2 linked regions of the Paenarthrobacter nicotinovorans genome follow. The protein of the gene in region 1 interacts with the protein of each later gene in a pairwise test. Links are inferred from orthologs where the notes say so. Each region holds a gene or a part of one and is shown on either strand. Other genes may lie near its edges.

Region 1 (3,507 bases):
GCCCTCCACCACTGGACGGACCGCTGCCCGGACGCCTGGCTGGATGCTGTTGCCGCGTTGGAAAACGCAGCAGGCGAGGTTGTGCGTGACGATGCCGAGGACGATGCCCCCGAGGTTGAAGCGAGCGGAATGGTTTTCGACACCGCCGTCCTTCGGGAAACTGAAGACGCCGCATTGGCGCAGGGACGGCGCACGGTTGTTACCGCCGTCGAGCATCTTGAGAGCGGCAAGCTGGTGGGCCTGACCACCATCAGTGTACTGGCCCACCGCCAGGACGTGGTCTTCCAGGACGACACCCTGGTCCTCCAGGAGCACCGCGGAAACAAACTGGGTTTGCTCATCAAAGTGGCCAACATGGAACGGCTCAGCGAGCAGTTTCCGGACGCAAGAGTGATCTACACCTGGAACGCGCCGGAAAACCGTTACCTCCTGACTGTCAACAAGCAGTTGGGGTTCACGACGGCCGGCATCACCGGACTGTGGCAGAAGGAACTGCCGGGCCGGGATAAGGGGCCGGCAGTCTCCGAATAGGGGCAACCGCGAGCTGTAGTGCCGCGCCCCGATTTGGTTTGCCGCACACTGTCCCGTAACCTTGAAGTACCAAAGACCGTCGGTTGATGGGAATCCACTCTTTCGAGCACAGCTCAATTCTGCAGCCACGCCCCTGAGAACAAAGTGAATTCCTTGACGAAGGACCCTGAACATAGGGCGGCCGGCGCAGGTGAACGAAGCTAGTCTCCACGGATCGAACCGTGTTGAGCCAAGCCCCGTGCATCTGCGCGGGGCGTTTTTAGTTTTAGCTCTCGTGAGCGGGGACCCGGAAGACCGGCTTTATTCCCCGGAAGGAGGGTTATGACAACGCCTAGCAAGGTTTCCGCAGTTGCGGAGATCACCAACGATTTCAAGGAATCGAACGCGGCTGTCCTGACCGAATACCGCGGGCTCACTGTTGCACAGCTCAAGGAACTGCGTGTTGCGCTCGGCCAGGACACCAAGTTCTCGGTCGTCAAGAACACCCTGAGCGCCATTGCAGCCAAGGAAGCTGGAGTTGAAGCATTCAACGATCAGCTTGCCGGCCCCACTGCAATCGCCTTCATCAAGGGTGACGCTGTTGCTGCTGCCAAGAGCCTGACGGACTTTGCCAAGGCCAACAAGCAGCTGGTTATCAAGACCGGCGTCTTCGAAGGCAAGGCATTGGACGCAGCAGGAGTTGCCGCACTGGCAGCCCTGGAGTCCCGCGAACTGCAGCTTGCACGCGTTGCTGGTGTCCTCAAGGCTCCCGCATCTGCTGCTGCACGCATCATCGACGCTCTGCGCCTCAAGCTTGAAGAAGAGGGCGGCGCACCTGCACCGGCCGCTGATGAAGCCCCGGCCGAAGAGGCTGCTGCTGAAGAGGTTGCGGCTCCGGCCGAAGCCGCTGAAGCTGCAACCGAAGAGAACTAAGTTCTCCCCCCAAACAAACTCTGGTGTATGGATCGGCATCGTCCGGACCTGCACCAACTAATGGAAGGACGCCACCATGGCGAAGCTCAGCAACGAAGAGCTCATTGAAGCTTTCAAGGAACTGACCATCATCGAGCTCTCCGAGTTCGTCAAGCTCTTCGAAGAGACCTTCGAAGTTACGGCTGCTGCTGTTGCAGTTGCTGGCCCCGCTGCCGGCGGTGCTGCTGAAGCTGCTGAAGAGAAGACTGACTTCGACGTCATCCTCGAAGCTGCTGGCGACAAGAAGATCGCAGTGATCAAGGAAGTTCGCGCCATCACCTCCCTCGGCCTCAAGGAAGCCAAGGACCTGGTTGACAGCGCACCGAAGGCTGTTCTCGAAGGCGCCAACAAGGAAGCCGCAGAGAAGGCAAAGGCTCAGCTCGAAGAAGCTGGCGCAACGGTTACCCTCAAGTAACTCGTTTTGCTTTGGAAGCCCCGTCCGGTTCGCCGGGCGGGGCTTCCTGCGTTAAACAGCAACGCGGGGTCACTTATGGCCCATCCCAAGGGGATTTACCGGCCATAAGTGACCCCGCGTTGCTTTAAGAAGGTTCGCTGATGTCCGCTACGACGGCGCCCAGGGCTGAGGTCAGCGCATCGGCGTCAACAAAAGCGCTGCGTCCGTGTGCCCCGGCTCCCATGGAGATGCGCCGCCCCGTAATCGTGGCGTCGGCGTACACGGGCCATGCCGTGGTGCTGCCCAGGGGAGTGATGGTTCCGCGTTCATAGCCGGTGGCGTCCAACGCCACCTCCGCGGGTGGGAGTGACAACTTATTGACGCCCACCAGCGCGCGCAGCTTGGGCCAGGAGATCTGGCGGTCCCCGGGAATCAAAGCGAAGAGGAAGCTGCCGTCCCGGTGCTTGACCACCAGGGACTTCACAATGTCCGCCGGCCGGATCCCCAGGATGGTGGCGGCCTCTTCCAAGCTGCGCGCTGCGGGACGTTCGACGACGTCGACATCCAGTCCGCGGGCGGCGGCATCGGCAAGGAACCGCTCCGCACCCTCAGTCTCAATGCCGCCCATCAGTCGCGGTACAGCAGTAGTGCTTCGCCCTGGCCGCCTCCGCCGCACAGGGAAACCGCGGCTTTGCCGGTTCCCCGGCGCTTGAGTTCATGGGCAGCATGCAGGGCAAGCCGAGCGCCGGACGCTCCGATCGGATGGCCCAAAGCGATGGCTCCTCCGTGGATGTTGCACTTCTCCAGGGGATAGCGCAGGTCCTTGAGGGACTGCACCGCCACCGACCCGAATGCCTCGTTGATTTCAATGAAGTCGAGGTCTTCGGCCGTCCACCCGGCACGCTTCAACGCCTGGGCGATCGCATTCGACGGCTGGGAGTGCAGCGAGTTGTCAGGCCCGGCAACCTGCCCGGGCTTGCCGACAACGGCGAGGTATTCCAGCCCGTTGTCCCGGGCGAAGCGGCGACTGGTCAGCACGAGTGCGGAGGCGCCGTCGGACAGGGGAGAGGAGTTACCCGCCGTGATGGTGCCGTCCGTCGCAAAGGCGGCCCGCAGTGGGGCGAGGGTTTCCACCGTGGTGTTGGGGCGGACACCTTCGTCCGTGGTGAGGACCAGTGGATCGCCTTTTCGCTGTTTGACCTTCACGGGAGCAATTTCGAGGTCGAAGATTCCGTCCGCGATCGCAGCCGCGGCACGCTGGTGCGAAGCCGCCGCGACCTCGTCCTGGGCCTTGCGGTCTATGCCCAGGGTGACGTTCTTGGTTTCCGTGGACAGACCCATGGATTGCCCGTCGAAAGCGTCGGTGAGGCCGTCGTGGGCGGCAACATCCAATGCCTGGATGGAGCCATACGTCCAGCCCTGGCGGGAACCGGGGAGGAGGTGCGGGGCCCTTGTCATGGACTCCTGGCCGCCCGCGACCACCACGGTGGCATCGCCGCTGCGGATCATGCGCGCGGCATCAATGACTGCTGTCAGACCCGAGAGGCACACCTTGTTGATGGTCACGGCCGGGATGTTCCAGCCCACGCCGGCCGCGATTGCGCTTTGGCGGGCCGGATTCTGTCCGGCAC
Region 2 (3,432 bases), 370 kb from region 1 along the record:
GTGTCGTAAGCAGCCACGACATCCGGATGCACCCAGGCCGGCCAAGGCTCATTGACGGCCTTTCGAGCAGGGATCGTGTGGACATGGCGAAGCTGCTCAGGGTCGGGGGTCCGGCCCAGCAAGGAGATCAGCGAATTCGGTGCAGCCACCGAATCATTCTGTCACTCTACGGAGACGCTGACGGCGGCCCACCGGGGAGCCGCCGTCGAGCCCGGCCGCCAAGCGGCAAACGTCAGGCTCCGGAGAGGTCCGAGCCATCCACTCCGCTGGCCGACATCATGAGCACATGGCACACGACGTCCCAGCCAAGGTGCGAGTAGAGCTTCTGGCCATCAAGGGAGGCCAGGAGGAGGCCGTTCTCGACGTCGTGGGAGAAAGCCTGGGCGGCGAGTGCTTTCATGATGAAGCTGCCCAGCCCGCGGCGCTGGAACCTGGGTTCGGTGACGATCTTGTCGAATACGGCGGTGCCGTCCACCACATACACCCTGCCGCTGGCAGCCACTTCTTCGCCGGAATGCACCACTGCGTAGTGGACCCCGTTGGATTCGGAGGTGGCAAGTTCAAGGTCGTCGTCGGGAAGCCAGGGGTCCTCGGCATCCTGGGTTTCCATGTCGACGATCATCATGGTTTGGGAAGCGGACGTCACTTTCAGGCCCTGTTGTTCGGCCAGGTACTTATACCGTTGGACGTCGTTGGTGAGCACCGTCAGGATCCGGGTGGGGGCTTCTGCGGTTTTGCCCGCCAGGACAGCGAACTCTTCGTCGGAGGGGTCGTGGGCGAAATATTCCCAGTCACCTGTCTTGTCGGCGCGAAGTGCGGCAGGGAAGCGTCCCTCTTGGCGTGACTCATAGCCCCGGCAGCCGGACCAGCCGGCCACCCAGACTTCCAAGAGGTGAGCAATGTCTTCAACCAAGGCGTCTGGACTCATGTAGAGAGAGTATGCCAGCGCTCCCTGAAGGAACAGAGCGAGGTCAGCGGAAGGATCGTTGCTTATTGAATTGTGACGTAGTCCCTCCGGCGCAACCGGATTTTACTGCACCAAGTACCCTTTAACAGTGGCTTTGAACCGAATTGTGCTCTTCTATGGCTTTACCCCGATCGCCGACCCGGACGCCGTGCGTCTGTGGCAGCGCGCCCTCTGCGAAAAGCTGGGCCTCACGGGCAGGATCCTCATTTCCAAGGACGGCATCAACGCCACCGTGGGCGGCGAACTGAACAACATGAAGCAGTACGTCAAAACCACCCGGGAGTACAAGGGTTTCCATGGGATCGACTTCAAATGGTCAGAGGGCAGCGCCGCGGATTTCCCACGGCTCAGCGTCAAGGTCCGCGACGAAATCGTTTCGTTTGGCGCGCCGGGCGAGTTGAAGGTGGATGAGAACGGTGTTGTGGGCGGCGGCAAGCACCTGCAGCCCGAGGAACTTCACGCCTTGGTGGATGCGAAAAAGGCCGGCGGCGACGACGTCGTGTTCTTTGACGGCCGCAATGCGTTCGAAGCCCAAATCGGCAAGTTCAAGGATGCGATCGTGCCGGACGTGGATACCACCCACGACTTCATCAAGGAACTCGATTCCGGCAAGTACGACGACCTCAAGGACAAGCCGGTGGTGACTTACTGCACCGGGGGAATCCGTTGCGAGGTGCTCTCCAGCCTGATGGTCAACCGTGGCTTCAAAGAGGTTTACCAGTTGGATGGCGGCATTGTCCGCTACGGAGAAACGTTCAAGGACCAAGGCCTCTGGGAAGGCTCCCTCTACGTGTTCGACAAGCGCATGCACGTCGAATTCAGCGAAGACGCCAAGACCATCGGCGAGTGCGTGAGGTGCGCATCGCCCACCAACAAGTTCGAGAATTGCTCCAACCCCAGTTGCCGCACGCTCACTCTTTACTGCGCCGAATGTGCGTCAAGCCCGGAAACGCTCCGCTGCCCCGGTGGCTGCGACGCGGCCTGAGCGAAAGCTCATAGCCTGCTTACCCGATACGCAAAGTTCGCATCCGCGCCTGCCCCGACGGTAATGGCAAGCACGGCGTCCTTTTCCAACTGGACCACGCTGACCCGGGCATTGGCACATCCCAGCGTCAGGTCGACGAGTTCTGCCTCGCCCACTTTGACCGAAAACGAAACCCGCCGCGTGCCTCGGCAAGCCAACGTCACCGCGTACGTGCCGCCCGGCAGCTGGACTGTCTGCTCAGTCCTTGACTCGCCGGCGGCCAGGGAGCCGCTGCTTGAATAGAACGCCTGCCCTTGGGATTCGGGCAGAGCGGCCGTGGCCCACTCATCCAGGGCCTTGCCGGTGACCGTTGATTCCAGAGCTGGATCCGGCGGGAGAACCACGTTGGTGGACGTCGGGCCGGGACTGCTCGCGGCCCTGCTGCCGTCTTCGTAGGTATATTCGCAGGCGCTGACGCTTCCGCAGAGCACAAGGAGTGCGACGGCGGCCCTCGCCAGCCGCTGCGCCGCTACGGAGGGAGCTGCCTTGCTGCCCATGAGCTGACTTTACGCCCGTGCGGGCTCCGGCTGAAGGCCGCCCCCGGGGATCGTTGTGGCGGTGTTCTAGCTGCCTGAAGGGACCAGATGGTAGGCAAAGATCAGAGGAGCGTCAACACTGCTGGTTGAGATGCTGACAGGGCCGTTTCCAGGCACCTTGATCTTCACCACATCGAGGCTGGCGTTGCAGGCTGCCGCGGCGTCCGTGATCTTCTTCCCGCCCGAAGAAACCGCGAAGTAGGCCTTGCCGCCGCCATCGCATGCCATGGTGAGCGTGTAATTTCCGGCCGGAACGTCGGCGGACTCCTTAACAAGCGGATCCCGATTGAGGATTTTGCCTGAATCCTCCAACACAGCGGTGCTGGTAGCGGGGAGGACTTTCTCCTTCCACGCAGGGACGTCGGCATCCTGGATGTTGACCGGAGCCTGGCAGGCTGAGACCCCCAGCAGTGCGGCAGCAGCGATGGAAACAAGGCCGGCAAGGCGCCTTGCAGTGGAGAAAGTGAGCATGGATCCAACGCTACCGGGTTCGGAAGGCGTGCTTTGTCCACATAGGGCGACAGACGAACCCATGGGCAGCTGTGCCGCACCTACACTGGCAAGGTGACTGACACAGCTTCCTTGTTTACCGCCGGCAATACTGACGATGCTCCCCGCAGCGACCAGCCGGACCTTCTTCTGGCCCTCTCCTCGGACCTTCGTGCCATCTCCTACACCGTGGACGGAGTGGCCGGGCTCCTGGGCGGGTCAGCCTCGGAAGCGCTGTCCCGGGACCAGCTCGTTCCAGCCCTGTTGGCCAGTGAACGTCAGCTGCTCTCCGAAGACCCGGCCGTCCGGGCGCTGGCCGTCATTGTCCGCCTGTGGCTTTTGGCGGTTCCGCAAAATGTCGCTGATGTCGATGCCGCACTGACCGGAACCGGGTCGAGCGGACTGGAAAGTCTGGG

What was found.
Region 2: the proteins of rplL (region 1) and trhO interact in binary tests that used the Escherichia coli proteins (3 or more experiments, as listed by UniProt). The link is inferred for Paenarthrobacter nicotinovorans from one-to-one orthologs.

Annotation. Positions count from the first base shown.
Region 1 is NZ_CP089293.1:3,068,072-3,071,578, reverse strand. The notes cover bases 501-3,208. They hold rplL (50S ribosomal protein L7/L12), read left to right. Parts: upstream 501-1,519; coding sequence 1,520-1,897; downstream 1,898-3,208. Other genes in these bases: JMY29_RS14255 (acetyl-CoA C-acetyltransferase), read right to left, coding at 2,504-3,208; JMY29_RS14260 (aminoacyl-tRNA deacylase), read right to left, coding at 2,022-2,504; rplJ (50S ribosomal protein L10), read left to right, coding at 853-1,443; JMY29_RS14275 (GNAT family N-acetyltransferase), read left to right, coding at 501-531. Outside these bases: more of JMY29_RS14275, read left to right, coding at 1-500; more of JMY29_RS14255, read right to left, coding at 3,209-3,507. UniProt on the Escherichia coli protein: The binding site for several of the GTPase factors involved in protein synthesis (IF-2, EF-Tu, EF-G and RF3). Is thus essential for accurate translation.
Region 2 is NZ_CP089293.1:3,440,358-3,443,789, reverse strand. Bases 8-3,003 are described here. They hold trhO (oxygen-dependent tRNA uridine(34) hydroxylase TrhO), read left to right. Parts: upstream 8-1,055; coding sequence 1,056-1,952; downstream 1,953-3,003. Other genes in these bases: JMY29_RS15930 (hypothetical protein), read right to left, coding at 2,555-2,998; JMY29_RS15935 (hypothetical protein), read right to left, coding at 1,961-2,488; JMY29_RS15945 (GNAT family N-acetyltransferase), read right to left, coding at 233-928; JMY29_RS15950 (DEAD/DEAH box helicase), read right to left, coding at 8-149. Also shown: more of JMY29_RS15950, read right to left, coding at 1-7; JMY29_RS15925 (DUF7059 domain-containing protein), read left to right, coding at 3,092-3,432. UniProt on the Escherichia coli protein: Catalyzes oxygen-dependent 5-hydroxyuridine (ho5U) modification at position 34 in tRNAs, the first step in 5-carboxymethoxyuridine (cmo5U) biosynthesis.